DNA from 2 places in the Diaphorobacter sp. JS3050 genome. Region 2 is predicted to be linked to the other one. Evidence: riboswitches for the same ligand, from Rfam matches in the RefSeq annotation. Region 2 holds a riboswitch; the other holds the start of a gene.

Region 1 (9,958 bases), 1.5 Mb from region 2:
CAGCTCGCCCAGGAAGGGGTTGGACGCGAACACGGCCACGCGGCTGCGCTCGGCCGCGCCCACGGCCTCGCGCAGCGCGTGGGCCACCTCGCGCGCGAAGGTGCGCCGCTCCTGCGCGGCGGCCTCGCTGCGCGGCGCCAGACCGCTGCGTCCTGCAATCGAATGTCCGGGCGGCTCATGCCCCGCCGCACTGCCATGCAGGCGGGCGGCCGGATGCGTCAGGCATTGCCTTTCCGTCCAGTGCGTGGCTGCCGCAGGGTCAAGCTCCAGCAGGCGCGCCATCGAGCCATTGGCCACCAGGGCCCAGTTGGGTGTGTCCATGCAAGCCCCCCCAGTTCTCCAAGCCGTGTGCGGTGTTTGATCTTGGGGGCGGCCCCAGAGGGGGTCAATCCCACGGCACATGCAAGCAATCGTGGCGTGGCGGGCGGTGCGCCAAGCACCGCGGCGCCTCGCCGCGCACTGGTCGCGCCTCTCTCACTATTGAAAAAGGAGCTTGTGGCGCTTCTCTGACAAGGGCTGCAGCCTTTCCAACACCTGAATCCTGCCCGCCGGAAGGCCGCCGTCACACCTGCTCACAAACCTTTGCCGGGGATGCAACAACGCGGCCGAAACGTTGACATGCGGCCCGCAGCATGGAGTCTCCCGCAGCGCCCCGCGCCGCATCCCACAACAAAGGAGAACGCCATGGTCCGCACCACCACCCTTGCCGCAGCCGGCAGCCTCGTCGCCCTGCTGTCATTGGCAGGCGCCGCGCATGCGGCCACCAACGCCACCGTCGTGATCCAGGCCGGCACGCCCCACTACTCGGCACCGCCCGCCTATGCGGTGCAATACCACGCGCCACCGCCTCCACGCTACGAGCGCGTGCCTGCACCGCGCCGCGGCATGGTCTGGTCGCAGGGCCACTGGGAATGGCGCGGCCACCGCCATGTGTGGGTGCCCGGCCAGTGGATGCAGGTGCGCCACGGCCACCATTACCGCCAGCCGCGTTGGGTGCAGCGCAGTGACCAATGGCGCTTCGTGCGCGGCGGCTGGGACCGCGATGGCGACGGCGTGCCCAACCGCCACGACCGCCGGCCCGACAACCCCTACCGGAGATGAACGGCCGAGCGCCGGTCGTCCGCGCGCAGCATGGCCCGGGACGGCGACGGGCCGTCCATATGCATATAGCGCGTTGCATGTGAATTTCTCCACAATGGGCGTGTTTCGGCTGTGCCTACACGATAGGGCGCCGCCTTGCACTGACCCATCACAAGGAAATTCGCCATGCCCCTCCTGCGCCACGCCACCGCCGCCCTGGCCACGCTGCTGACCGTCACATCCGCCCTCGCCCAGGCCACGGACTGGCCCAAGCAGCCCGTCACCCTGATCATGGGCTTTCCGGCCGGATCGGGCGTGGACGTGGTGGCGCGCGCGGTGCAGGAGCCGCTGGGCCAGAAACTCGGCCAGCCCGTGGTCATCGACTACAAGTCCGGCGCGGCCGGCAACATCGCCAGTGAGTACGTGGCCCGGGCCAAGGCCGACGGCTACACCCTGGCCTTCGGCACGGCCGCCACGCACGGCAGCAATGCCGCGCTCTACAAGAACCTGCCGTTCGACGTGGAGGCCGACTTCGTGCCCGTCGCCCCGCTGGTCGACGTGTCCAACGTGCTCACCATCAACCCCGCGGTGATCGACGCCAAGAACCTCAAGGAGTTCGTCGAGACCGTGCGCGCCAACCCGGGCAAGTACAACTTCGCATCCACCGGCAACGGCACGGGCACGCACATGGCCTTTGCCGAGCTGAATGCGCGCCTGGGCCTGAACATGGTGCACGTGCCCTACAAGGGCGGGCCCGAGGCCATCACCTCGGTGCTGCGCGGAGAGACCTGCTGCATCATGAACCAGGTGCAGACCGTGCTGCCGCACTACAAGACCGGCAAGGTGCGCCTGCTGGGGGTGACCACGGCCAAGCCCGTGGCGGCCGTGAAGGAGGTGCCGCCCATCGGCGCCAGCGGCCTGCCCGGCACCAAGGGCTTTGACAGCTCGATCTGGTTCGGCATCTTCGCCCCCAAGGGCACCGACCCGGCCGTGGTCCAGAAGCTGAACACCGCCTTGCGCGAGGTGCTGGAGCAGCCCGACGTGCGCCAGCGCTTCGAGTCGCAGGGCAACACGGTGCGCATCGAAACGCCCGAGCAGTTCCGCCAAACGGTCCACAAGGACCGCGCGAAGTGGGCGCAGGTGGTGAAGGACGCCAAAATCAGCATCGACTGATTTCGCCCTCCACGCTTTCTTCGACGTCCTCCATGTCTTTTTCGCTTCCCCTGGGGGCGGCCGGCCTGGCCGCCCTCGAAGACCGCCTGCGGCACGACCTGCTCACCCTCAACTGGCGCGCCCGCGCATGGCTGCCGCCTCGCACCCATGAAGGGCAGCCCGTCATCGACGTGCTCATCATCGGCGCCGGCCAGGCGGGCCTGGCGGCCAGCATGGCGCTGGCGCAGCAGGGCATTGCCGCCGTGCTGCTGGACCGCGCGCGCGCCGACTACGAGGGCCCCTGGGCCACCACGGCGCGCATGGACACGCTGCGCTCGCCCAAGGAGCTCACCGGCCCCGCGCTCGGCGTGCCCTCGCTCACCTTCCGCGCCTGGTTCGAGGCCCAGTGGGGCCGTGAGGCCTGGGCCGCGCTCGACAAGATCCCGCGCCTGCAGTGGATGGACTACCTGCGCTGGTACCGCCGCGTGACGCAGGCCGACGTGCGCAATGAACACACCGTCACCGCCGTGCACCCACGCGCCGACGGCCTGGTGGCGGTGGACGTGCAGACCCCCACCGGCCACGCCACCTGGCTGGCGCGCCGCGTGGTGCTGGCCACGGGCCGCGACGGCCTGGGCGGCCCGCAGGTCCCTGCCTTCATGCGGGGCGTGGCCCACGCCGCACAGGGTGGCCTGTGGGCGCATTCGTCCGACGTGCTGGACTACGCCACGCTCAAGGGCAAGCGCGTGGGCGTGATCGGCATGGGCTCGTCCGCCATGGACAGCGCCGGCACGGCGCTGGAATGCGGCGCCGCCAGCGTGGACCTGATCGCGCGTCGCGCGGTCATGCCCACGGTGAACAAGTCCAAGGGCTCGGGCGTGCCCGGCCTCACGCAAGGGCACCACGACCTGCCCGACGCATGGAAGTGGCGCATACGCCACTACATCAACGTGCAGCAGGTGCCGCCGCCGCACGGCAGCACGCTGCGCGTGTCCGGCCACGCCAACGCCTTCTTCCACTTCGGTTGCGCAGTGCAGGACGTTACGCAGGTGGGCCACGCGCTGCACGTGGCGACGGCCAAGGGTACGTTCGCATTCGACTTCCTGGTCCTCGCCACAGGCTTCGTGATCGACTGGGCACAAAAGCCCGAATTCGCGCCGTTTGCGCGCCATGTCCGCACCTGGGGCGAGCGCTACCAGCCGCCCGCCGGCGATGAAGACCGCGAACTGTCCGACTCGCCCGACCTCGGCCCGGTGTTCGAATTCCGCGAGAAAGCCGCCGGCGCCTGCCCCGGCCTGGACCGCATCCACTGCTTCTGCTACCCGGCGGCGCTGTCGCACGGCACGGTGTCGGGCGACATCCCCGCCATCAGCGACGGTGCACGGCGCCTGGCCAGCGGCATCGCCGGCCTGCTGTACCGCGAGGACGTGGAGCACCACTTCGCCGCGCTGCAGGCCTATGCCGAGCCGGAACTGCTGGGCGACGAATGGACGCCCGCCGACACCTCCCAACGCATCCTGCCTTCGCCATGACCGACACCATCGACCAGCTCGCCCGCCTGGGCCATGCCCCCCATGCCCAGGCCGCGCGCCAACAGCGCGCCAAGGCCATCACCGCCACCCAGGCCTGCGAAGACCTGCTGCTCGCGCCAGCACTGCCCGGGGGCCTGGCGCTGGCCGAGCGCCTGTCCGTGGCCCAGGCCGTGGCGGCCGCCAGCGGCGTGGCAACGCTGGCCGACCATTACGGCGCGCGCCTGGCCGGCCTGCCAGCCCCGCTGGCGGATGCGCGCTGGCAAGCCATCACGCATTTCACGCAGCTGCTGGCTACGCAGCCCGCCGCGGCCGACCGCGCGGCCCTGCTCGCCCTGCCCCAGGCGGGCCTCGCCACGCCGGACGTGGTGCTGCTCGCGCAGCTCATCGGCTTCGTGGCCTACCAGGCGCGGTTGGTGGCAGGCGTGGCGGCGCTGGCCGCCCTCGGCCCCGCGGGCACCGCAGCCACGGCGGTCGCTCCCACCACGCCGGACGCGCCCTTCGTGCACCCCGCCAACCTGCCCCCGCCCGGCGAGCCGCTGCGCCTGGCCGGCTACACCAGCGAGACGCTGGACTGGAAGGCCTGGCTGCCCGTGGTGGACCCCGCAACCGCCAGCGCCGAGCAGAACGCCGTGCTGGACGCAAGCCACCCCAAGGCACGCACGTCGGACTTCTACCTCGTGCTGGCGCACCAGCCCCGCGTGCTCGCCGAGCGCTCGGAGGCGTTCAACGCCATCATGTACGCGCCTGGCGGCCTGCCGCGCGCCGAGCGCGAGGTGGCCACCACCGTGGTCTCGCGCATCAACGGCTGCGTGTACTGCGCGGCGGTGCATGCGCAGCGCTTCGAGCAGCTGGCCAAGCGCAACGACGTGATCGCGCAGATCTTCGCCGACCCCGACAGCGCCGGCACCAACGCCCGCGAACGCGCCCTGGCGCAGGCCAGCGCCGCGCTCACGCGCGCGCCCGGTGCATTCGGGCCGCAGCACATCGCGCCGCTGCGCGCTGCGGGCCTGAGCGACCTGGAAATCCTGGACACGGTGCACGCCGCCGCGCTGTTCGCCTGGGCCAACCGCCTCATGCTCAACCTGGGCGAAGCGGTCTACCCCTGAGCATGCACCCGGCGCCCCGCCCTGAGAGCGTGTTCATGGTTTGAGGGTTAGCCCGCTGGGGGCGCCGCGCCCGGGCCGCTACGATGGCCGGCGCAGGAGAGCAAACGGCTGCATGCCGTTTCACCGAAGGCGCAAACTCCCATACACGCTCAGGTTCCGTACTGCATACCCACACAGCCGTCTGGAGAGCCGCCACGCCCGCCGTGGCGCACCGAAGGAGCAAGTGCCGCGCACGGTCCCGCGCGGCATGAATCTCTCAGGTACCAAGGACAGGGGGAGCGGCAGCCAGGCCAGGTCGCGCCCGCTGTTCGCTATTCATTCAATAGCTGCTCGCGCGCGCCCTGCCTGCGCAAACCTTGAAAAAGGCTTGTAAACCATGCGCGTGATCGTTCTGGGCGCCGGCGTCGTCGGCACCACCTCTGCGTACTTTCTCCAGCAACTCGGCCACGAGGTCACCGTCATCGACCGGCAGGCTGTGCCCGGTGCGGAAACCAGCTTCGCCAACGGCGGCCAGATCTCGGTCAGCCACGCCGAGCCCTGGGCCAACCCCGGCGCGCCGCTCAAGGTGCTGCAGTGGCTGGGCAAAGAGGATGCGCCGCTGTTGTTTCGCCTGCGCGCGGACATGCGCCAGTGGCTTTGGAGCCTGCAATTCCTGCGCGAATGCACGCCCGCGCGCACGCGCCACAACATCGAGCAGATCGTGAGCCTGGGCAGCTACAGCCGCAGCACGCTGCAGCAACTGCGCGCCGACACGGGCCTGCAGTACGACCAGCGCACACAGGGCATCCTGCACTTCTACACCAGCGCCCAGGAACTCGACGCCGCGCTGGCGCCCGCCGAGCAGATGCGTGCGCTGGGCTGCCACCGCCGCGTGGTGGATGCCGACGAGGCCGTGCGCATCGAGCCAGCCCTGGCCCACGTCCGCCCGCAGCTGGCGGGCGCCACCTACACGGCGGAGGACGAGTCCGGCGACGCCCACCTGTTCACGCGCGCGCTGGCCGGCGTGGCCCAGGCCGCGGGCGTGCAATTCCGCCTGGGCTGCCACATCACCGCGCTGCACCCGGCGGGCGGCGCCATCGACCATGTGGAGATCACCAACGAGGCCGGCGGCTACGAGCGCGTGCGCGGCGACGCCTACGTGCTGGCGTTGGGCGCATTCAGCCCGCTGCTGGCCCAGCCCCTGGGCCTGCGCCTGCCGATCTACCCGGCCAAGGGCTATTCGGTGACGCTGCCGGTGCGCGACACGGCCGCCGCCTACCAGGTGAGCCTGACGGACGATGAGTACAAGCTGGTCTTCTCACGCTACACCAGCGCGCAGGGCGACCGGCTGCGCATCGCGGGGACGGCCGAGCTCAACGGCTACGAGCGCGCACTGAACGCCGTGCGCTGCGAAGCCATCGTGCGGCGCGTGGAGCAGCTCTTTCCCGGCGCGGGCGATGCGAGCCAGGCGCAGTTCTGGAGCGGCCTGCGCCCCGCCACGCCGAGCAACGTGCCGCTGATCGGCAAGACGCGCTACGGCAACCTGTTCCTGAACACCGGCCACGGCACGCTGGGCTGGACCCACGCCTGCGGCTCGGGCAAGTCCATCGCGCGCATCGTGAGCGGGCTGGAGCCGGAGCTGGACTTCGCGTTCTGCGGCCTGCCGCGCCCTGCTGCGGCGCCCCGCCCCGCCGTCATCGGCGTTTGAGCAAGCGCCACGGCGCTATGCATTGCATAGCTGCTTGCGCTTGATGGACGGGCGCTAGAGGCCAAAAAGGCTTATAAAGCCCCGTCCGATGCGACGAACACCGTCAGCACGCCCGTGTAGCCATAGAGCCGGTGCGCGGCGATTTCGCCGCCGGCGAAGAAGCCCGCCAGGGGCACGTCGCCCAGCGCATGGCGCACGATCTGCAGCTCGGCGCTGGGCCCACCGAAGTGCGGCCCGCCGCGGCCCGAGCAACTCACATACAGCGCACCGCAAATGCGCCGGCCGCCCGCCGGCTCGGCATGCGGCGCGCTGCCTGCGGCGGGCAGCGCCTGCGCCTCTTCGAGTTGGGGCGATAGCTCCTCACGGATCTCGGCGCAGATGCGCATCAGGTCGGCACGGGCCGCGCCGACGTTGCGCTGGCAGAAGGCCAGGCGCATGCCCACCTCGACATGGTCACCCAGCGCCACGCCGCTGCGCGTCGCGTCCAGCCCGACGATGTGGCGCACGCGCGTGTCGGCGCCGAAATGGCCCGTGCGCTGGCGCTGCGGTGCGTCCGCGTCCTCCAGCCCTGCCAGCGTGGCGCGCACGGCGCGCAGCGCGGCCTGGGCGTCGCCCTGCAGCGTCACGCCCAGCGTGTCCAGCAGCACGTCCAGCGCGGGCTCGCCGTCCAGCTCCAGCACCACGTTGTCCTGCACGGCGGTGATGGCCGCCTGCGCGCCGATGGGCTGGCAGCCCTGCGTGACGCGCGAGACCAGTTCCACCTGCGCATCAAAGGCCACGCCCGACAGGCCGCCGTGCAGCACGCCGTCGCCCTCGCCGCCGGCGGGCAGCGCCAGCTGCACCTGCGCCCCGCGGCTGGCCACCACGCCGCCAAACAGGTAGCCGCTGCTGGTGCGGCCCGCCATCTCGGCCACCAGGTCCGCCAGTTCGGGGGTCTGGCCGTCCGCATGCACCAGCGCCGTGTGGGCCGCAAAGCCCACCCCGGCCGCATCGCCGTGCGCCAGCGGCGCCACGCCCGAGAACACGCGGTAGTGCGCGCGCGGCAGGTCGCACAGCATCAGCGAGAGCGCGGGTTCATCGAAATATTCGACGTTGTTGCCCGCCACGCCCACGCCGACCGCGCCTGCCCAGTCGGTGACCGTCGGCAGTTCGCGCCGCAGCAGGTCCAGCAGGGCCGCGGCATCGTCCGCGTAGTGGTCGGTGATGTAGAGCAGCCCCAGCGTGGGTGCACTGGCGTACTGGGGCAGCGCCATCTGCGCCCGCAGTTGCGCCAGCACCAGCACCGCGGCCATGTGCCACTGCGGATGGGTGGCGTGTGCATTGGGAAAGAGTCTCATGTGTCAGCCCTGCGATGGGGTACAGGCGCCGCCGCGCAGCTCAACCTGCCGGCCGCCGCGTGCGGGACGCGGCAGCCTTTTCGGTTGGCGATGGTGCGGGGGCACGCTTGGCGCCCGCGTTGGCCACGGCAGCCCGCTTGGCGGCCGGACGTGCCTTGTCGTTGGCCTTGTCGTTGGCCTTGCCGCCCGGTTGGGTCGCCGGCCGGGCGGCCGCCTTTGTGGAAGGCTTACCGGCGGCAGGTGCGGGCGTTGCCGCAGGCGCCGCACCGGCGGCCTGCGCCGCCGCGCGCATGCCGTGCATGCCCTGCGCGGCCATCTGCGCCGCCATGCTGGAGGCGGTCTTGAGTGCACCGCTGGCCATCTCGCGCGTGGCGTCGAAGGCCGCCTGGTGCGTGCCCGCATCCCGCAGGGCATGCGCCGCGATCTGCTGGAACTGGCTGGTCAGCGCACCCCACCATTGCATCGGGTCGGCCACGCCCTTGGTCTGCTCGGGCGCTGCTTCATCGTCCGGTGGTGTTCGCGCGCTACGCGCCGCCGAGGCGTCGTTTGCAGGGGATTGCGCCTCCGGTGCGGGCGCGGGCGGAGAGGTGAACGGAAACGCGGACGGTGGCTCGGCGGCTCGTGCGGCGGGCCGCTCCTTGTCCTGGCCTGCGGCGGCGCCGAAGCTCGCGGCCAGGTCGCCCATCGCCACGTTCATGTCCTGCAGCGTGGCCAGCGTCATCTTCTGCACCTCCAGCGCCTGCACGGTGGCGGCCAGGGCGCGCGCGTTCTGCTCCAGCCAGAACTGCACGGCCTTGAGGTCCTGGATGCGCTTGTCCAGCTCGTCCACACTCACCGTGGGCGCCACCCAGCCCGACAGCCCCGGCATGGTGGGCATACCCGCCGCAGCGCCCTTGGCCAGGTTCTGCAGGAAATCAAATCCCGGGACGAAACGCCCGAAGCCGAAAGGGGTGCTATCGCTCATGGCCTGCTCCTGGTGCATCAGGGAATGGTTGCACAGCTTACCCGCATGCGCGCCACCCGTGCGGCATGTGCGTGCCCTGTGCCGTCCACAGGCCCGCGATAGCGTGGTTTTCTCGCGCAAACCCGCATGAATAGGGCACCCCACGCGCACAGACAGCGCCTAGAATCCGATCACCAGCCTGGCTGGCCTGCTTCTATACACCTTACAACGATCCGACATCATGGCAACTGCAAAGAAGACCACCGCTCCGGTGAAAAAGACCGCCGCCAAAAAGGCTGCGGCACCTGCCAAGAAGGCAGCCGCCCCCGCAGCTCCTGCTGCCATCAAGCCCGTGAAGGAAGCCTTCACCAAGACCGCGCTGATCGCCCACCTCGCCACGCAGGCGGGTGTCGAGCCCAAGGCCGCCAAGGCCGTGCTCGCCGCGCTGGAGACGGCCATCCTGGCTTCCGTGCACAAGAAGGGCTCCGGCGAGTTCACGCTGCCCGGCCTGCTCAAGATCGGCCTGCAGCAAGTGCCCGCCAAGAAGAAGCGCTTCGGCAAGGACCCGTTCACCGGCGAAGAGCGCTGGTTCCCCGCCAAGCCCGCATCGGTCAAGATCAAGACCCGCGCACTGAAGAAACTCAAGGACGCCACGCTCTGACACCGTGGCGCGGGTTTCGCAAAAAAAGCAGCCTCCGGGCTGCTTTTTTTATACCCGAGCGGCCCAGGGCGCACGGCCGCGGCGCCAGTCCGGCAACGGCTGCAGGTACAGCTGCGCCAGGCGGCTGCGCGCGGCATCGTCCACGCCCAGGCGTCGCTCCAGGTAACGCTGCACGCCGCCGTGGTCCTGGTCAACGGCTTGCAATGCGGCCTCCAGGAAGTCCTCCTGCACGCGCCAGATCACGTTCAGCACCTCCTGCGGCGCAGAGCTGCCCAGCCCCGCGGGCCGACGATACAGCGCGTTAGTCAACAGGTAGTCCTGCATGACCACCTCGCGCGACACGCCGAGCGCCAGCAGAATCAGGGCCGCGGCGAAACCGGTGCGGTCCTTGCCCGCAGTGCAGTGAAAGACCAGGGGGGAATCCTCTGCCAGCAACTGCCCGAACAAGCCCGCAAACTGC
Region 2 (9,958 bases):
GGCAGGTCTGCCTTCTTCAGCGTGCGCAGCACGAAGCTCGACTGGCTGTGGCGTATGCCCTTGATCTTGTAGAGCTTCTCGCGCAGCAGGCGCTCATAGTCGCGCGTGTCCTTGACCACCACGCGCAGCAGGTAGTCGTACTCGCCCGACACCAGATGCGCCTCCACCACCTCGGGAATGCTGGCCAGCACCTCGCCGAACTTCTCCAGCGTGTTGTCGGAATGGCTGTCCAGCGTGACCATGACCAGCACCGTGTCGCCCAGCCCTAGCGCCAGCGGGTTCAGGCGCACGGTATAGCCTTCGATCACGCCGGCCTCCTCCATCTTCTTGATGCGGCCCCAGCACGGCGAGGGGCTCAGGCCGACGGCGGCGCCGATCTCTTGCAGGCTGGCGCGTGCATTGCCTTGCAGGACGGAGAGAATTTTTCTGTCTAGGCGATCCATGTGCTGCATTATTCGTTAAACCTAGATACTGCAGAAAATTTTTCTTCAATGTGGGTTTTTATAGAGAAATTCAGCAAATTCATCCACAACCCGCGGCGCATACTTCTTCTCCATCAAGGCGCTCTTACCGGGGCGCACGACATTGACGAGACCCCGCCCGGTTACCGCTGGGCGGGGACTTGGCAAGACGGGCCAAGGCGGCCTTCTCAAGTCCCCGCGCAAACCCCTATGACCTGCGTCATGTTGCATTGCCATAATTTTTCGGCAGCACCCGCAGATTCACAGGAGACAACATGCAGCTGACCAAACTTGCGCTGGGCCTGGGCTTGGCACTGGGCATGGCCGCAACGGCCTTGGCACAAACCACAATGCGCATCAGCATCTCGACGGCGCAGAACTCCCACCAGGGCGTCGCCATCGACACGTTTGCCAAGGAGGTCGAAAAGCGCACCGGCGGGCGCTACAAGGTGCAGACCTTCTACAACGGCGCGCTGGGCGGCGAGCGCGAATCCATCGAAGCGGTGCAGTTGGGCACGCAGGAGTTGGCCTTCAGCTCCACCGGTCCCGTGCCCAACTTCGTGCCCGAGACCAAGATCCTGGACGTGCCCTTCCTGTTCCGTGACAAGGCCCACGCCCGCGCCGTGCTCGACGGCCCGATCGGCCAGGACCTGCTGACCAAATTCGATGCCAAGGGCTTCAAGGCGCTGGCCTGGGCGGAGAATGGCTTTCGCCACATGACCAACAGCAAGCGCGACGTGAAGACGCCCGAGGACTTGAAGGGCCTGAAGATGCGCACCATGGAGAACCCGGTGCACATCGCCGCGTACAAGGGTTTCGGCATCATCACCACGCCCATGGCCTTCCCCGAAGTGTTCACCGCCCTGCAACAAGGCACGGTGGACGGCCAGGAAAACCCCCTGCCCGTCATCATCTCGGCCAAGTTCGACCAGGTACAAAAGCACCTCTCGCTGACGGGTCACGTGTACTCCCCCTGCATCTTCGTGATGAACAAGGCGGTGTTCGACAAGCTCTCCCCTGCGGACAAGCAGGCCTTCATCGACGCCGCCAAGGAGGGCACCAAGGCCAACCGCGCTCGCGTGGACGAGGACGACGCCAAGGGCGTGGCCGACCTGCGCGCCAAGGGCATGACGGTGATCGACGATCTGGACAAGTCCAAGTTTGTCGCCGCGCTCGCGCCCGTGAACGCGCAGTTCGAGAAAGAGTTCGGCAAGGCCAACCTCGACAAGATCCGCAACTACAAGTGACGCTCACTTTTCAGTAGCTGCTACCGCCCGTGGATCATGCGCCACGGGCGTTTTTATTCATATTTTCGTGAGTGCGCATGAAAACCTTCTTCCTCTCCTGCGAGCGCTGGAGCACCGCCGTCGCCATGTGGGGCGCCTGCGCCATGCTGGCGCTGGCCTCGGCGCTCGGCATGTTCCAGATCCTGATGCGTTTCGTTTTCGAAGAGCCGGCCGAGTGGACCGAGGTGCTGATCCGCTTCAGCCTGATCTGGATGGTGTTTCTGGCGATTCCCATGGCATTCCGGCAGGGCGCCATGGTCAGCGTCGACGTGCTCTACCGCTGGAGCCCGCGCCCGCTGCGCCGCGTGCTGGACTGGGTGGTGTGCCTGGCAGCGCTGGCGCTCATCGCCGTGATCATCTGGTGGGGGTGGGACTACGCGCGCCGCGGCGGCGTGCAGTCGATGGCAGGGCTGGAGTCGGTTTCCATGTTCTGGGCCTATCTGGCCATGCCCGTGGGTGGGCTGTTCAGCATCCTCGGCATCGTGGGCAATCTGATCGACCCGCAGCGCCATGAACTGGAGACTGCCCAATGAGCGCCGCGCAGAGCCGCCTCAAGCAAGCGAGCGGCCTCCTCGGGGGGCGGCGGGTACATGAAATGACGCGCGTGGGGGCCCTATGACCACGGTCATGATCTCCACCATGGTGCTGTGCTTCGCGCTCACCATATCCGTGGCCGTCTCCATCGGGCTGGCCTCCATCCTGGGCATCCAGGTGGCGAACGCCAACATGCTGATCTCCGTGAAGGAGATGTTCGCCTCCATCAACAAGTTTCCGCTCGCAGCCATTCCGTTCTTCATCCTGGCGGGCAACCTCATGGAGACCGGCGGTATTTCGCGCCGGCTCGTGGAGTTTGCCAAGAGCATCGTGGGCGGCGTGCAGGGCGGCCTGCCCATGACCTGCGTGCTCACCTGCATGATCTTCGCGGCCGTCTCAGGGTCATCGGTGGCGACCACGTTCGCCATCGGCGCCATCCTGATTCCTGCGCTCATCAAGCATGGCTACCCCACCAGCTACGCGGCCGCGCTGCAGGCCACCAGTGCCGAGCTGGGTGTGATCATCCCGCCGTCGATCCCCATGATCCTGTACGGCGTGGCGGCCGAGGTATCGATCGGCGAGCTGTTCATCGCCGGCTTCGGCCCCGGCATCCTGATCAGCGGTGCGCTGATGTTGTTCGTCTGGGTGTATTGCAAGTACAAGGGCTGGGGCAAGCATGACGGCGATGGGCGCATGCCCTTCGGCCGCGCACTGCTGCAGGCGGGCTGGGCACTGCTGATGCCAGTCATCATCCTGGGCGGCATCTACGGCGGCGTGTTCACGCCCACCGAGGCCTCTGCCGTGGCCGTGTTCTACGCGCTGGTGGTGGGCATGCTGATCTACCGCGAGATCCGCGTCGCGGACCTGTTCGCCATCCTGCGCAAGTCGGCCATCTCGTCGGCGGTGATCATGTTCATCATTGCCAATGCGGGCCTGTTTGCCTTCCTCATCACGCGCGCTGGCGTGCCGGACGCCATCGGCCGCTGGCTGCAGGAGGTGCTGCAGTCGCCCGCGCTGTTCCTGCTGGGCGTGAATGCCGCGCTGTTCGTGATCGGCATGTTCATCGAGACCAGCGCCGCCATCATCGTGCTGGCGCCGATCCTGGCGCCGGTGGCCCAGCACTTCGGCGTGGACCCGGTGCACTTCGGGCTGATCATGGTGGTGAACCTGGCGCTCGGCATGATCACGCCACCCTTCGGCGTGAACCTGTTCGCGGCGTGCACGGTGGCGCGCATCTCTCTGGATCGCATCGTCGCCCACCTGCTGCCGTTCGTGGGCGTGGTCCTGCTGTGCCTCCTGGTCATCACCTACGTGCCATCGCTTTCATTGGCCCTGCGTGATCTCGTGTACGCAAAATAGATAGAATCCGTCCCGTCAGGAGAGAGTCCGCGCCCCTCAGGGCCGGGCCGCCGAAGGCGCAGGCAGCAGCCGAACGCTCAGGCAAAAGGACTGGCGACACGCCCGCAGGGATGCGGGTGTTTCCCTTGCTGGAGAGAGGCCGCAGCAGCATGCGGCCCACCGAAGGAGCAAGCCCCGTGACATGCCATGCAGGCGGGGTGAATCTCTCAGGTAAAGCGGACAGCGGGGCAAATCGGCGATCGAGAGATCGCTCCACCATTTGCCTTCGCCCATTGCCATGTCCGCCATGTCCGACCTGCTCACCACTCCCCTCAACGCCCTGCACATCGAACTGGGCGCCCGCATGGTGCCCTTCGCCGGCTACTCCATGCCCGTGCAATACCCCATGGGCCTGATGGCCGAGCACCACCACACGCGCACGGCGGCCGGCCTGTTTGATGTGTCGCACATGGGGCAGCTCAAGCTGGTCGGCCCTGACGCCGCAGCAGCATTCGAGACGCTGATGCCCGTGGACGTGGTCGACCTGCCCGTGGGCAAGCAGCGCTACGGCCTGCTCCTCAATGACGAGGGCGGCATCATCGACGACCTCATGTTCTTCCGCATGGCGCAGGACGAGCTCTTCGTGATCGTCAACGGCGCCTGCAAGGTGGGCGACATTGCCCACATCCAGGCGCGCATCGGCCAACGCTGCCAGGTGATTCCCATGCCCGACCAGGCCCTGCTCGCGCTGCAGGGCCCACAGGCGGCTGCGGTGCTCGCGCGTCTGGCACCAGGCGTGGACAAACTGGTGTTCATGACCGGCGGGCATTTCGACATCGCGGGGGCGCAGTGCTTCGTGACGCGCAGCGGCTACACCGGCGAGGACGGCTTCGAGATCTCGGTGCCCGCCACGCAGGCCGAAGCCCTGGCGCGCACGCTGCTGGCCCAGCCCGAGGTCAAGCCCATCGGTCTGGGTGCACGCAATTCGCTGCGCCTGGAAGCCGGCTTGTGCCTGTATGGCAACGACATCGACACCACCACCACCCCGCCCGAAGCCGGCCTGAACTGGGCCATCCAGAAGGTGCGCCGTACAGGCGGCGCGCGCGCTGGCGGTTTTCCAGGCGCCGACAAGGTGCTGGCCCAGATCGACAGCCCGGCCACTCTCACGCGCAAGCGCGTGGGCCTGGTGGCGCTGGAGCGCGTGCCCGTGCGTGAGCACACCGAGTTGCAAAACGAGTCGGGCGAGCGCATCGGCGAAGTCACCAGCGGCCTGCTGGCCCCCACTGCCGACAAGCCCATCGCCCTGGCCTACGTAATGCCCGCCCATGCCGCCCCCGGCACCCGTGTGAACGCCATGGTGCGCGGCAAGGCCGTGCCCATGGAAGTGGCTGCCACGCCCTTTGTTCCCACACGCTACTACCGCGGCTGAATTCACCACGGCGAACTGCCACCGCGCCCAGGTCAGCCCGGCTACAGTGCGGGCTGACCACTCTCAAACCTTTTCCTTCCACTTCTTCTTCCCGGAGCCCCCCATGAGCATTCAGTTTTCCAAAGACCATGAATGGATCAACGCAGCCGACCCGGCCGCGGCCGTCGTCGGCATCACCGTCCACGCGCAGGATGCGTTGGGCGATGTGGTGTTCGTGGACCTGCCCGCGGTGGGCACCACCTTTGCCCAGGGCGACGTGGCCGGTGTGGTCGAGTCCGTCAAGGCCGCTGCCGATGTCTACATGCCCGTGTCCGGCGAAATCGTCGAGGTCAACGAGGCCTTGCGCGCCGACCCGTCCCTGGCCAACTCCGACCCGCTGGGCGCCGGCTGGTTCTTCAAGGTCAAGCTCAGCGACGCCGGCCAGCTCGCCGGCCTGATGGACGAAACGGCCTATACCGCCTTCGCCCAGAACGCCTGATGCACCCGCGGCGCCGTGCACACGGCGCCGCCGCACCGCCCCATCGCTCTTGAGACTGGTCCCTCGCCATGCAGATGCCCTCCCCCCTGCCCCTGGCGGCGCTCGAAAACGCCGCTGAATTCCTGCCCCGCCACATTGGCATCGACGCCGCCGACGAAGCACACATGCTGTCGGTGATCGGCGAGGCCTCGCGCCGTGCGCTCATTGATTCCATCGTGCCGCGCTCCATTGCGCGCCAGCGCCCCATGGACCTGCCCGCGCCGGCCACCGAGGCCGCGGCGCTGGCTGAACTCCAGGCCATTGCGTCGAAGAACCGCATCCTCAAGAGCTTCATCGGCCAGGGCTACTACGGCACGCACACGCCGGGCGTCATCCTGCGCAACGTGCTGGAAAACCCTGCCTGGTACACGGCCTACACGCCCTACCAGGCCGAGATCTCCCAGGGCCGCATGGAGGCGCTGCTCAACTTCCAGACCATGGTGTGCGACCTCACGGCCATGCCCATCGCCAACGCCTCCATGCTCGACGAGGCCACCGCTGCCGCCGAGGCCATGACGCTGGCCAAGCGCTCGGTCAAGTCCAAGAGCGACGTCTTCATCGTGGCAGGCGATGCGCACCCGCAGACCATCGAAGTCATCCAGACCCGCGCCGCCCCCATCGGCATCACCGTGGTGGTGGCCAATTCCCAGGAGGAATGGCAGGCGGCCCTGGCCGGCGACTTCTTCGCCGCCCTCATCCAGTACCCTGCCAGCAGCGGCTGGGTGCAGGACTGGCAGGCCGACGTGGACGCCATCCACGCCAAACAGGCCGCCGCCATCTTCGTTACCGACCTGCTGGCGCTCACGCTGCTCAAGGCCCCCGGCGAGTGGGACGCCGACATCGTGGTGGGCTCCACCCAGCGCTTTGGCATGCCCATGGGCGCCGGCGGACCGCACGCCGCCTTCATGGCCTGCCGCGACGAATTCAAGCGCAGCCTGCCCGGCCGCCTGGTGGGCGTGAGCGTGGACGTGCACGGCAAGCCCGCCTACCGCCTGGCGCTGCAAACGCGCGAGCAGCACATCCGCCGCGAGAAGGCCACGAGCAACATCTGCACGGCCCAGGTGCTGCCGGCCGTGATCGCCAGCATGTACGCCGTGTACCACGGCCCCGAGGGCCTCACGCGCATCGCCCGCCGCGTGGCGCGCTTCACCGCCATCCTGAGCCGCGGCCTGGCGCAGCTGGGGTTCACCAGCCGCCACCATGGCTCGGCCTTCGACACACTCAGCCTGCACACCAAGGATGCTACGGATTCAATAGCTGCTCGCGCAGTCCAGATGGGCGCAAACCTGCGAAAAGCCTGGAATGACTACCTGTGCATCTCGCTGGACGAGACCACCACCCGCGCCGATATCGAGCTGCTGTGGAAGATCTTTGCGCGGGACGGCCAGCAACTGCCCACCATCGAGGCGATGGACGCCGCCGGCGCACCGGCGCTGTTCCCCGACACCCTGGCGCGCACCAGCCGCTTCTTGGCGCACCCGGTGTTCAACACCCACCATTCCGAAACCGGCATGCTGCGCTACATCCGCCAGCTGTCCGACAAAGACCTGGCGCTGGACCGCACCATGATCCCGCTGGGCTCGTGCACCATGAAGCTCAACGCCACGAGCGAGATGATCCCGATCACCTGGCCCGAATTTGCCAACGTGCACCCGTTCGCCCCGGCCGACCAGCTCGAAGGCTACCGCCTGCTCGACGAGCAACTGCGCGCCTGGCTGTGCCAGGCCACGGGCTACGCGGGCGTCAGCCTGCAGCCCAACGCAGGCAGCCAGGGCGAATACGCCGGCCTGCTGGCCATCAAGGCCTACCACGCGGCCCAGGGCCACGCCCACCGCAACATCTGCCTGATCCCCAGCAGCGCGCACGGCACCAACCCCGCCAGCGCCCAAATGGTGGGCATGCAGGTCGTGGTGACCAAGTGCGACGAGAACGGCAACGTGGACATGGCGGACCTGCAGGCCCAATGCGAGAAGCACAGTGCCAACCTCGCCTGCGTGATGATCACCTACCCCAGCACGCATGGCGTGTTCGAGACCCAGGTGAAGGCCTTGTGCGAGCTGGTGCATCGCCACGGCGGGCGCGTGTATGTGGACGGCGCCAACATGAACGCCCTGGTCGGCGTGGCCGCGCCGGGCGAGTTCGGCGGCGACGTGAGCCACCTGAACCTGCACAAGACCTTCTGCATCCCCCACGGCGGCGGCGGCCCCGGCGTGGGCCCGGTGTGCGTGGTGGAGGACCTCGTGCCCTACCTGCCCGGCCATGCCACGGGCGGTATTGCTTCCAAAACAGGAGCTGTCAGCGCAGCTCCCTTGGGCAATGCAGCCGTTTTACCCATCAGCTGGATGTACATCCGCATGATGGGCGCCGACGGTCTGCAGGCCGCGACCGAGACAGCGATCCTGAGCGCCAACTACATCAGCGCGCGCCTGAAGGACCACTATCCCACGCTGTACGCTTCCGCCAACGGCCATGTGGCGCACGAGTGCATCCTGGACCTGCGCCAGTTGAAAGACACCAGCGGCGTGATGGCCGAGGACGTGGCCAAACGCCTGATCGACTACGGCTTTCACGCACCCACGCTGTCGTTCCCCGTGCCCAACACGCTGATGGTGGAGCCCACCGAGAGCGAGACGCTGTTCGAGCTGGACCGCTTCATCGACGCGATGATCGCCATCCGGCGCGAGATCCGCCAGATCGAGGCCGGCACCTGGCCGCAGGACGACAACCCCCTCAAGAACGCGCCCCACACGGCCGAGTGCCTGCTGGCTGCCGACTGGCAGCACCCCTACCCGCGCGATGCGGCAGCCTATCCCGTTGCCGCCCTGCGCCAGAACAAGTACTGGAGCCCCGTGGGCCGTGTGGACAACGTCTACGGCGACCGCAACCTGTTCTGCAGCTGTGTTCCGGTGAGCGAACTGGGCTGACGGCCTGCTCCGCTCAGGCATTCACAAAGGCCCTACCATCGGGCCTTTGTTGCTTCTGAACGTTTGACCCATGCGCCCCCTTTTCGCACTGCTCGCATCGCTTGCCCTCGCCTCCGCAGCCCAGGCGCAGGCCCCTGCCGTCACCACCGGCAGCGGCCTGGTCTATGAGTCGCTCAAGGACGGCAGCGGTGAATCACCCAAGGCCACCGACACCGTCAAGGTGCACTACCGCGGCACCTTCCCCGACGGCAAGGAGTTCGACAGCTCCTACAAGCGCGGCGAGCCGACCGAGTTCCCCCTGAACCGCGTCATCCCCTGCTGGACCGAAGGCGTACAGCGCATGAAGCCGGGCGGTAAGGCCAAGCTCACCTGCCCGCCGGCGATTGCGTATGGCGCGCGCGGCGCGGGCGGCGTGATTCCGCCCAACGCCACGCTGAATTTCGAGATCGAGCTGCTGTCGGTGCGCCGCTGAACGAGGCAGCGGCACCGGCCTGTAGGGCACCAGGCAGACGCGTACACTGGCAGGCCTGCGGATTGCCCGATTCCCATGAGCCGCCCCGACCTGTCCCTGCTGTTTCCCGCCGCGGAGCCTGCCTCGTCCCCCCCTGAGCAGCCGGAGCGCCGCGGCCCTCAACGGGCCAGCGGCGACGTGGCCGAGCTGATTGCGCAGCTGCGCGCCTCACAGGCCGAGCTGGAGGCGCAGAACCAGGTGCTGCGCTACAGCCAGGCCGCGGCCGAAAGCGCTTCCGAGCGATTCGAGGCCCTGTTTTCCAGCGTGCCGCTGTCGCTCATGGTGGTGGACGAGCATGACATGGTGGTCCAGGCCAACTCCATGGCACAGCGCTCGTTCCAACCGCGCGAGACGGACCGCCCCCTGACGGCACTGATGCTCTTCGTGAGCGACAGCCACGCGCCGCGTGTGCGCGAGGCCTTCGACCAGGCGCGGGCCGTGGGCACGGCCGAGGCCACGGAGGTTGTGTTCCACATCAGCGAGGGCCGCCATATCACTGGCGACCTGCACATCGCGCGCATCGAGTCGCGCTCCGAGCAGGACGCGCCGCTCACGCAGTTTCTGTGCGCCGTGATCGACCAGGGGCCGCTGCTGGCCGAACGCCAGGCCCTGCAGCGCAGCGCACAGGAGCTGCAGGAGCGCAACGTGCAACTGCACACCAGCGAGCGCCGGCTGGAAGCGGTGATCAACTCCGCGCTCGACGCGATCATCTGCGTGGACCAGCACGAGCGCATCACCGTGTTCAATCCCACGGCAGCGATGCTGTTCCAGTGCGCCACCAGCGACGCGCTGGGCAGCCCGTTGAGCCGCTTTCTGCCCGAGGCCCAGCAGGTGCTGGCGTTCGCGCAACTGACCACGCAGGCGGCGCTGGGGGAGATGACGGCGCTCACGGCATCGGGCCGGGAGCTGGCGGTGGAGATCAGCGTGTCGTTCGAGCGCCATGCGGAAGGCGAGACCA

The links. Region 2 has a riboswitch for glycine ahead of gcvT (glycine cleavage system aminomethyltransferase GcvT). Riboswitches for the same ligand answer to the same signal wherever they lie in the genome.
Region 1: another riboswitch for glycine. It lies ahead of HND92_RS17520 (D-amino acid dehydrogenase); the one in region 2 lies ahead of gcvT (glycine cleavage system aminomethyltransferase GcvT).

Annotation. Positions count from the first base shown of each region.
Region 1 is NZ_CP053553.1:3,676,622-3,686,579, forward strand. It holds gene HND92_RS17495 (host attachment protein) at 1-321, opposite strand, end outside; gene HND92_RS17500 (YXWGXW repeat-containing protein) at 685-1,101, shown strand; gene HND92_RS17505 (tripartite tricarboxylate transporter substrate binding protein) at 1,267-2,253, shown strand; gene HND92_RS17510 (NAD(P)-binding domain-containing protein) at 2,286-3,764, shown strand; gene HND92_RS17515 (peroxidase-related enzyme) at 3,761-4,870, shown strand; glycine riboswitch at 5,042-5,153, shown strand; gene HND92_RS17520 (D-amino acid dehydrogenase) at 5,247-6,557, shown strand; gene HND92_RS17525 (FIST N-terminal domain-containing protein) at 6,629-7,894, opposite strand; gene HND92_RS17530 (PhaM family polyhydroxyalkanoate granule multifunctional regulatory protein) at 7,935-8,858, opposite strand; gene HND92_RS17535 (HU family DNA-binding protein) at 9,079-9,498, shown strand; gene HND92_RS17540 (tyrosine-protein phosphatase) at 9,547-9,958, opposite strand, start outside.
Region 2 is NZ_CP053553.1:2,178,812-2,188,769, forward strand. It holds gene HND92_RS10530 (Lrp/AsnC family transcriptional regulator) at 1-443, opposite strand, end outside; gene HND92_RS10535 (TRAP transporter substrate-binding protein) at 737-1,708, shown strand; gene HND92_RS10540 (TRAP transporter small permease) at 1,786-2,280, shown strand; gene HND92_RS10545 (TRAP transporter large permease) at 2,363-3,640, shown strand; glycine riboswitch at 3,647-3,739, shown strand; glycine riboswitch at 3,759-3,873, shown strand; gene gcvT (glycine cleavage system aminomethyltransferase GcvT) at 3,918-5,048, shown strand; gene gcvH (glycine cleavage system protein GcvH) at 5,152-5,526, shown strand; gene gcvP (aminomethyl-transferring glycine dehydrogenase) at 5,595-8,489, shown strand; gene HND92_RS10565 (FKBP-type peptidyl-prolyl cis-trans isomerase) at 8,560-8,961, shown strand; gene HND92_RS10570 (ATP-binding protein) at 9,037-9,958, shown strand, end outside.